DNA from 2 places in the Cytobacillus sp. T106 genome. Region 1 is predicted to be linked to the other one. Evidence: riboswitches for the same ligand, from Rfam matches in the RefSeq annotation. Region 1 holds a riboswitch; the other holds the start of a gene.

Evidence for each region. Region 1 has a riboswitch for S-adenosylmethionine ahead of metK (methionine adenosyltransferase). Riboswitches for the same ligand answer to the same signal wherever they lie in the genome.
Region 2: another riboswitch for S-adenosylmethionine. It lies ahead of ABU165_RS14070 (Fur-regulated basic protein FbpA); the one in region 1 lies ahead of metK (methionine adenosyltransferase).

The regions. Positions count from the first base shown of each region.
Region 1 is NZ_JBEUMK010000001.1:45,382-49,809, forward strand. It holds gene qoxA (cytochrome aa3 quinol oxidase subunit II) at 1-692, opposite strand, end outside; gene ABU165_RS00300 (thiol-disulfide oxidoreductase DCC family protein) at 1,062-1,427, shown strand; SAM riboswitch class I at 1,543-1,720, shown strand; gene metK (methionine adenosyltransferase) at 2,152-3,351, shown strand; gene asnB (asparagine synthase (glutamine-hydrolyzing)) at 3,675-4,428, shown strand, end outside.
Region 2 is NZ_JBEUMK010000007.1:53,276-57,703, forward strand. It holds gene ABU165_RS14060 (AAA family ATPase) at 1-983, opposite strand, end outside; gene ABU165_RS14065 (DMT family transporter) at 1,092-2,018, opposite strand; SAM riboswitch class I at 2,386-2,490, shown strand; gene ABU165_RS14070 (Fur-regulated basic protein FbpA) at 2,558-2,725, shown strand; gene ABU165_RS14075 (alpha/beta hydrolase) at 2,742-3,548, shown strand; gene ABU165_RS14080 (TetR/AcrR family transcriptional regulator) at 3,601-4,182, opposite strand; gene ABU165_RS14085 (hypothetical protein) at 4,297-4,428, shown strand, end outside.

The DNA of each region.
Region 1 (4,428 bases):
CATTGGTCAAACTCTTCCTGCGGCATGGCTGTTACATTGAATGTATTTTCAGCAAAGCCTTTTCCGTTAAAGTTGGCATTGCGCCCCATATATTCACCGGGTTCATCTGCTCCCAGGTGCAATGTGTTGACCATATCAGCCATGGCATATTTTTGTCCGCCAAGCTGAGGGATCCAGAAGCTTGTGATCGGTCCGTATGAATAGAGCTTAAATTCAAGCGGGCGGTCAGTCGGTACATATAGATAGTTGACTGTTTCGATATCTTCTTCTGGATAGCTGAAATGCCATTTCCAGTTAGAAGATGATGCATATACGACTAAAGGCTCTTTGTCGCCGTATCCTGTAGGTGCTGATTCCACTTTATAGTTGCTTTGTGTGGATACAACCGAAAGGAAGATGACGATCAGGACGGGGATACCGACACAGACCGCTTCGACCAGAAGATTTCCTTTAATATGCGGCGGTTCATAATCCTTGCTTTGCTTTGAAGAGCGGTATTTATAGAGCATATAAGCAAGCATGGCAAAAACCACAAGGACGATGACAGACATGATTGCCGTTGACAGGATGATGTCTTTTGCCTGGACGGCGGCCTGAGGCCCCTTGGGATCCAGCACCATCAGCGGCTCACAGCCTGATAGAATAGTAATGATTGTAAATATTCCTAAAAGCAAAGAATATTTCTTTTTCATGGATAAGCCCCTTTCTCAATGGCTGAAAGTTTAATAACATAATAATAGTGTATATGTTACATAGTTCACAATCTGTTATCATCATAAGCAATTTTAAAGGGTAATTCAATAGAATGTGAAAGGTGTCACAAATTGTTCAAGAAGATAGAAATTCTTTCCGAACTTTGCGGCATATTATTTGCACAACAGAAATTAAGGGGGCTTGCCAAGGCGGGGGAAACTCCTGCAGCTAAGCAGAAGAGGCATTATTTATAATGAAACATATATTATATAGATATAAGTTTACACTGCTTCTATATTGATTGAAAGGTATGGTAAAATTTAATAAAAAGCACGATTTTACAGGCGGGAGATGGTAATGTGAAAACGATGGCCCTTTACGACAATACTTGCCAGCTTTGCCAGATGACAAAAAAATCTTTCCAAAAGCTTGACCTGCTCCACAGGGTAGACTGGGTTTCACTCCAGAAATATGAACAGGAGCATGGAGAAATTCAGTTCAGCAGCAGGGAGCTGAGGAAAGAGCTTCATATTATAACTCCTGAAAAAAAGGTCCTGAAAGGTTTCTATGCAGTAAGAAGGCTGCTGCTGCTGTTCCCCCTGACCTTCGTTCTCGGGCTCTTTATGCACCTTCCTTTCGCATCTGCTGCCGGGGTTCCGGTATACCGGTGGATTGCACGGAACAGACACAAACTGCTTAGGAAGAAATGCAAGGACGGCAGCTGTTCCCTGTGATTAATTTCCATATCAGATTTTCTGCAGGTGCAGGATGAATTTCTTCTTGCTATAGCGGAGAAAATGATTGACGCCGCTACATCTGTACGTTATGATTTTACCTTGAACGGATACTCTCTTATCCCGAGCTGGTGGAGGGACAGGCCCGATGAAACCCAGCAACCTGCTAATGATGCTTTTGAAAACGGATATATGCTGAAAAGAGCATAACGGTTCAAATTACCAGCCAGCAATGGTCTGTTTTTAGCAAAGGTGCTAACCTGACGCAAGGAAGATTCCTTGAACGATAAGAGTGAAAGGCGCGAATCATTTTGCTTTCAACCTTTTCACTTTGGGAAGGTTTTTTATTTTGCATTTTGAGGGATGTCTTTTAATTGCATATTATGGAAGTTTTTGCATAAAGCTGATTTACAAGGGCTATGCATTTAACAGGATAAAATCATACAATTTCTATTGTGCCTGGCTTATATATAATGCCTTTGACCGGTTTTCTGCATCGGCGGTGACCTGCCTTTTCAGCACTTGCCTGAGAATGCACGTACCGGGGGATGGAACCAGCCGGTTATGCAGATTGTGAAGCAATGCATACGCGAGAGCGGGATAAAAACTCCATGTTTATTCAATACTACTTAGGGAATGAGTACCGTATCAATCCGAGGGGAAGAATAAGGTGTAGCGCCGGATAAGAACCTCACTCTATTCTTATAAATAAGGAGGAAATCAGATGTCAAATAAACGCCGTTTGTTTACTTCTGAATCAGTTACTGAAGGTCATCCGGATAAAATCTGTGACCAGATTTCTGATGCAATTTTAGACGCTATCTTAGCAAAAGACGCAAATGCCCGCGTTGCTGCTGAAACATCTGTTACAACAGGGTTAGTCCTTGTTGCAGGTGAAATTACAACATCTACATATGTTGATATTCCTAAGCTTGTCCGCGAAACAATCAAGGAAATCGGCTATACCCGTGCTAAATACGGCTTTGATTCCGAAACATGTGCTGTCTTGACTTCCATTGATGAGCAGTCAGCTGACATTGCAATGGGTGTAGACCAGGCGCTTGAAGCGCGTGAAGGCCAAATGTCAGATGAAGAAATCGAAGCGATCGGCGCAGGGGACCAGGGCCTTATGTTCGGCTTTGCCTGCAATGAAACGAAAGAGCTTATGCCTCTTCCGATTTCCCTGGCGCACAAATTATCACGCCGCCTGACAGAAGTGCGCAAAGAAGAAATTCTTCCGTATCTGCGTCCGGATGGCAAGACACAGGTGACTGTTGAGTATGATGAGAACGACAAGCCGGTACGCATCGATACCATTGTCATCTCCACACAGCACCATCCTGAAATCAGCCTGGAGCAAATCCAGCGCAACCTGAAAGAACATGTCATCAATCCGGTCGTTCCAAAAGAACTGATCGATGAAAATACAAAATACTTCATCAACCCTACTGGCCGTTTTGTTATCGGCGGACCTCAAGGGGATGCAGGTTTGACTGGCCGCAAAATCATTGTTGATACTTACGGCGGATATGCACGCCACGGCGGTGGCGCATTCTCCGGCAAGGATCCTACAAAGGTTGACCGCTCAGCAGCTTATGCAGCCCGCTATGTAGCGAAGAATATCGTCGCTGCCGGCCTTGCTGATAAGGTTGAAGTGCAGCTTGCCTACGCCATCGGGGTAGCGCAGCCGGTTTCCATTTCTGTTGATACATTCGGAACAGGAACTGTGAGCGAAGATACGCTTGTCGACCTTGTCCGCGATAACTTTGATCTTCGCCCGGCAGGCATCATCAATATGCTGAACCTGCGCCGCCCTATCTACAAGCAGACTGCAGCTTACGGACATTTCGGCCGTACAGATGTTGATCTTCCTTGGGAGCGCACTGACAAAGCAGATACACTGCGCCAGCAGGCTGGAAAATAATCCTTATAAGAACAAAAAAGCGGGAGTGCTGAAATATGCAGCTCCCGCTTTTATATTTCGTCTAAGGGGATAGAGCGTTTAACGGTCTGCTGATCTGTGAATAATTCTTGTAAATGCCTAATTTTTCCCCTGCCTGTTTTTCATGTTGATAGTGCCATTTTTTCAGGTTTAGTGGTAGTATTAGAGAGTATGTTTTTTGGGATTAATGTGTGATATAGCAGATTATGGCTGGCCGGGCAAACACTGCACCGGCATGAATGCCTTCCGCTGTTTTTTTCAGACGGAATGGGATTTTGACTAAATTGAAGAAGGTGAACTACATAATGTGCGGTTTTATCGGCTGTGTCCATGAAAATGCGCAAGTTCTGAACGATGCGCAAAAGCAGCAGTTTGAAAATATGAATAATATCATTACCCACAGGGGGCCTGATGATGCAGGCTATTACAATGATGAACATATCCAGTTCGGCTTCCGCCGCCTGAGCATCATTGACATCGAATGCGGCCATCAGCCGCTGACCTATGAAAATGAGAGATACTGGATCATTTTCAATGGCGAAGTCTATAACTATGTGGAGCTTCGCGAAGAGCTCATAAAAGAAGGCCTTACATTTGAGACCAATTCAGATACAGAAGTAATCATCGCGCTATACAGCCACCTGAAGGAAAAAGCGGTTGAAAAACTCCGCGGCATGTTCTCATTTGTGATCTGGGATAAACAGGAGCAGTCCTTATACGGGGCTAGAGACCATTTCGGAATCAAGCCTTTCTTCTACCTCGAAAATGATGGGAAAACATTTTTTGCTTCTGAAAAGAAAAGTATCCTGATGGCGCTGGAAAATGACGTCCTTAACTATGAGTCCCTTCAGCATTATTTGACTTACCAGTTTGTTCCGGAGCCGGAAACAATGTCCGCTGGCATCCATAAACTTGAACCGGGCCATTATTTCACAAAGAAAATCGGTTCTCCGATGGACATCAAACGCTATTGGAAAGCTTCCTTCCAGCCTGTCCAAAAGTCTGAGCCGGAATTTGTGAAAGAAATAAAAGACGTCCTGTTCGATTCTGTTAAAATGC
Region 2 (4,428 bases), on a different contig from region 1:
ATTTCCTGCCTTCCTTTTGTATCCGGAAGCGGAACTAGGAAAGAGAAGTCAATCCTGCCTGGACGGAGGAATGCATCATCCAGCATATCCTTGCGGTTTGTAGCAGCGATGAACAGGATGCCGTCATTTGAATGGCCGCCGTCAAGCTGGACAAGCAGCTCAGTCAATGTTTTCTCGCTTTCGTCCCCGCCATGCTGCTTCCGCTTGCCTGCAAGGGCATCGACTTCATCAATGAAGACAACTGCAGGTGAGTGCTTTCTGGCGTTCTGGAATAAGCTTCGGACCCTTGAGGCGCCTACGCCGACGAACATTTCATTAAAAGAAGATCCGCTGGTTGAAAAGAATGAAGCGCCGATTTCCTTGGCAATCGCCTGGGCAAGCAGCGTCTTGCCTGTACCCGGAGGTCCATAAAGCAGGATTCCCTTTGGCGGCTTCACACCAAGCTGGATTGATGCTTCCCTGTCTTTAATGATGGAAAGTGTCTGGAGGATTTCCTCCTTCATTTCATCCTGAAGGCCGCCAATATTATCCATTGTGATGGAAGGAAGGGGCTTTGCCTTGCTGGCGCTGTTTTTCATCGAATTGGCGGTGGATATTCCTTTGCCGGATTTATGAAGGTAAAGGCCAATCCCTGCAAAAAGGATCAGTGTTCCACCCAAAATCCAGAATGTAAATGGATTTGCGGAAGAATAGCTGTACTGGATATTGTAATTTTCAATCAGTTTAGCAACCATTTGGCTGTTTGGAGGCACCTGTGACACATACTCAGCTGTACCTGCGGTCAAATGGAGAGTGCCATTTTTCATTTCTTTTAATAGGACAGTTTCACTAGGATGATCCTGAATGATATTTTCTATGGAAGAAAAGGGAATGGTAACTTCTTTGCTGCCGGATAGGCTGAACCACAGCGCAGCAGCAGCAATTAGAATGGCCAATGAAATAAGGGGGACAGGTTTCGAAATTTTTTTGAAAGTGGATTTCAACAATTTCCCTCCTAAATGAATCTATCTCCATTATAGGAAAACTTGTTCGGACTGTATAGATTTATGCAAGGGAAAAAACATGTAATTTTTGGTAAAGGGTTTTAAATTCTATTTTACAGGGTATTTAAAAAGCTTTTTCATAAGGAAGCCGAGTACCGGCTTGTTAACAGCCGACACTCCCATGATGATCAGAACTCCGCCGATGCTGCTGTATAATGGGATTTTTTCCCCGAGAATAAGGATTGCTGCCAGCAGTGTAAACAGCGGTTCCAAATACATCATGACCGAAACCTGTGTCGCTTCGAGCACCTCAAGCGCCCTTCCCCAGTACCAGTAGCCCAGGGCCGATACAAAAATGCCTAGAAACAGCAGGTGCAGCCACCCGTCCAAAGGGAGGGTATACAGTAATTCATACCCCCGATTTCTCAAAAGGAATGGCAGAGTCGCCAAACAGCCTATCAGGCTTGTCCAAAAGGTGACAGCAAGAGAAGAATAGGGAAGTGCAAATTTCTTGGACAAAATCGAATAAACAGCCCAATTAAAGGTACTGAAAAGCAGGAGGAAATAACCAAGACCAGGGCTGAATTGAAGCATACCCCCTGAATTTTCTGCAGAGATAACCAGAACCCCTGTAACGGCAATCATCATTCCCCCAATTTTAAGGAGCGAAAGCTTTTCAGATAAGAAAAGGAAGGAAAGCAAACTAGTAAAAACAGGTGTGAAAGAGATCATCCAGCCGGCAGCAGAGGCATCCAGGGTGAGCATGGCAGAAGCTTGTACCATTTGATGGATGAACACCCCAAGTACCGAAAGAATAAAAACATGGGCGAAATGCTCTTTTTTTATGTAAAAGGATTCTTTGAATATTGTGAGAAGGCAGCCCAGGAAGATGGCAGCAATCATAAATCTTAAGGAAACCAGGGCACCCGGTGCCAAATAATATACCAGCCATTTGACTGAAACAAATGAAACACCCCAGAACGCAATTGCCAGAAGGGCGTACCATAAAGATAGAATGCGATTGCCCTGCATCATTCCCACCTCCCATATACCTTCTATTATTCTTATTCAAGTAGAATAGAAAATAGACTGAAAGAAGTGATAGACTGTTGCTTTCGCTTCAAGAGATTTGCCTTTGAATATGATGACTTCATCCAAGGGTTTAGACTCCATATGGATGTAACTGAAAAAGAGTTCTCCTGGTTTCCGATGTTCCAGAGGGGGCATTATATATACACTCATGCCGTTAAAATCGGGACTTGTGATTTGCATTTCACTTTCAGACAGGAAACCTATTGGCTATATCAGCTGAATAAAAAGCTGAACAGGAAATTGCAGCAGTACATCTTGACAATCAAAAGAAAGTAGCGTATATTTAATTCCAACAAAACTTATAGGAATACTCTTATCCAGAGAGGCGGAGGGAATTGGCCCTATGAAGCCTCGGCAGCAGACTCCTTGCGAGAACTGTGCCAAATCCAACAAGCGGAAGCTTGGAAGATGAGAGAAGCGGCAGCCATACGCGCATAAAGCCTCTTCTGCTTCCGGGCCACCGGTCAGAAGGGGCTTTTTTAATGAAGGAAGAAACTATAATGATAAAAGAAGAAGAGAAAAAGGACCAGCTGATTTCAGAGCTGCTGTCCATGGGTATATACAAACAAGAAGGCCGCCAGCTATTTCAGGTGCCGTACGAAGAATTGTTAAAACTTTATCAGGAAAACAGATCACATATTAATGAATAGAGGGAAGGGACTATATATGTCAGAAAGTATTCTAATACCCTGGAAGGATAAGCACTTGTGCGGATCGCTGGATTTTCCTGCAGGATTCAGCAAGAACCGCCGCTATCCCCTGGTCATCATCTGCCATGGGTTTACAGGAAGCCGTATTGGTGTCGACAGGCTATTTGTTAAAACTTCCAACCGTCTTACTGCAGAGGGGTATCTTGTCCTCCGCTTTGATTATGAGGGCTGCGGGGAGAGTCCGGGTGAGTACGGAGAAACAGGTCTTCCCGATTTGCTGGAGCAGACTTTATCTGCTATCGATTTTGCAGTGAAGCTTGATTATGCAAATCCTCATTCAATTTCTCTCATCGGCCATAGCCTCGGCGGAGCCGTTGCCGTGCTGGCTGCTGCAAAAGATGTCCGCATCCGGAAGCTTATCATATGGTCGGCTTCTGCAAGACCATATCAGGATATCGTCTGCATTGTCGGCAGTGAAAAGGTAAAGGCACTGGACAAGGGAGCTTCACTTGATTATTTGGGCTATCAGCTAACGGACAATTACTTTTCTTCGCTGAAGAGATATGAACCTTTGGAAGAGCTTGCGGCATACAGGGGCGATGTCCTGATTGTACATGGAACAGCAGACCAGGATATTCCGGTATCCCACTCAGGAAGATATGCGGAAGAATTCAGGAAGCGGAAGGAAGGATCATGTTCCTTGCATTATGTTACAGGAGCCTGCCATACCTATTCAGCCGGCCGCTGCTTTGCGGAGCTGATCGAATGCACATCAGAATGGCTCAAAGCTTTCAGGGAGCAGCAGTCATATGCATCTTCATGAACTGAATCAATGCTGAAAATGACCGGATTTTAAAAGATCCGGTCATCTGTGGTCATTTTAGGATTCTATCCAGGTAGCGGCGGAGAGTTTTTTCTATTCTGTCCGGTTTCAGACGTTCAGGCTCGAGCATACTGTGCAGGGCCAGCCCGTCAATGAAACTGTATAACATTTCAGTCTCAAGATCATGATCCTGGCCATCCTTCAGCTCTCCATGGGACTTTAGAAAATCCATCATCTGAACAATCCCCGTATATATTCCCTGCTTCAGGATTCGAAATTCTTCCTTTTGCCTGCTGTATGCAACAAACGCAAACCACACCTCCATTTCTGCCATTTTCTCATCAGTGGTTGGAACAATTTCAAGCAGGACTTGATAAACCTTTTCCCTTGGGGGCAAATCCTTCAATGCAATCTCCGAAACCCTGTTTATCACATTTTCATTTACCAGTTTCATTGCATAGACAAGCAGTTCATCTTGTGTGGAGAAATAGTGGCGCAGGGCGCCAAGAGAAACACCGGCTTCCGCTGCAATATTGCGGACAGACGCACCTTCCACCCCTTTATCCAAAATAACCTGCCAGGTGGCCTGGACGATTCTTTTTTTCCTTTGTTCATGATCAACTATTTTAGGCATAGTCTCAGTGTAGCAGACCGTAAAACAGGTTTCAATTTTTAATAATACACTTGTATCACTAAAAGTGTGGTGTTATGATGAGTTTAAACAACAATAGTACTGGAAGGGGAAAGTATGAACTGGATATTGTGGGTTATCATAGGGTGTGAAGTCGGCTTTTGGGTTTTAATCCTGGCCGGTCTTTGTATGCGTTATCTTTTCGGAAAAAAGAAAACCGGTCTCATCCTGCTCGCGATGACTCCTGTT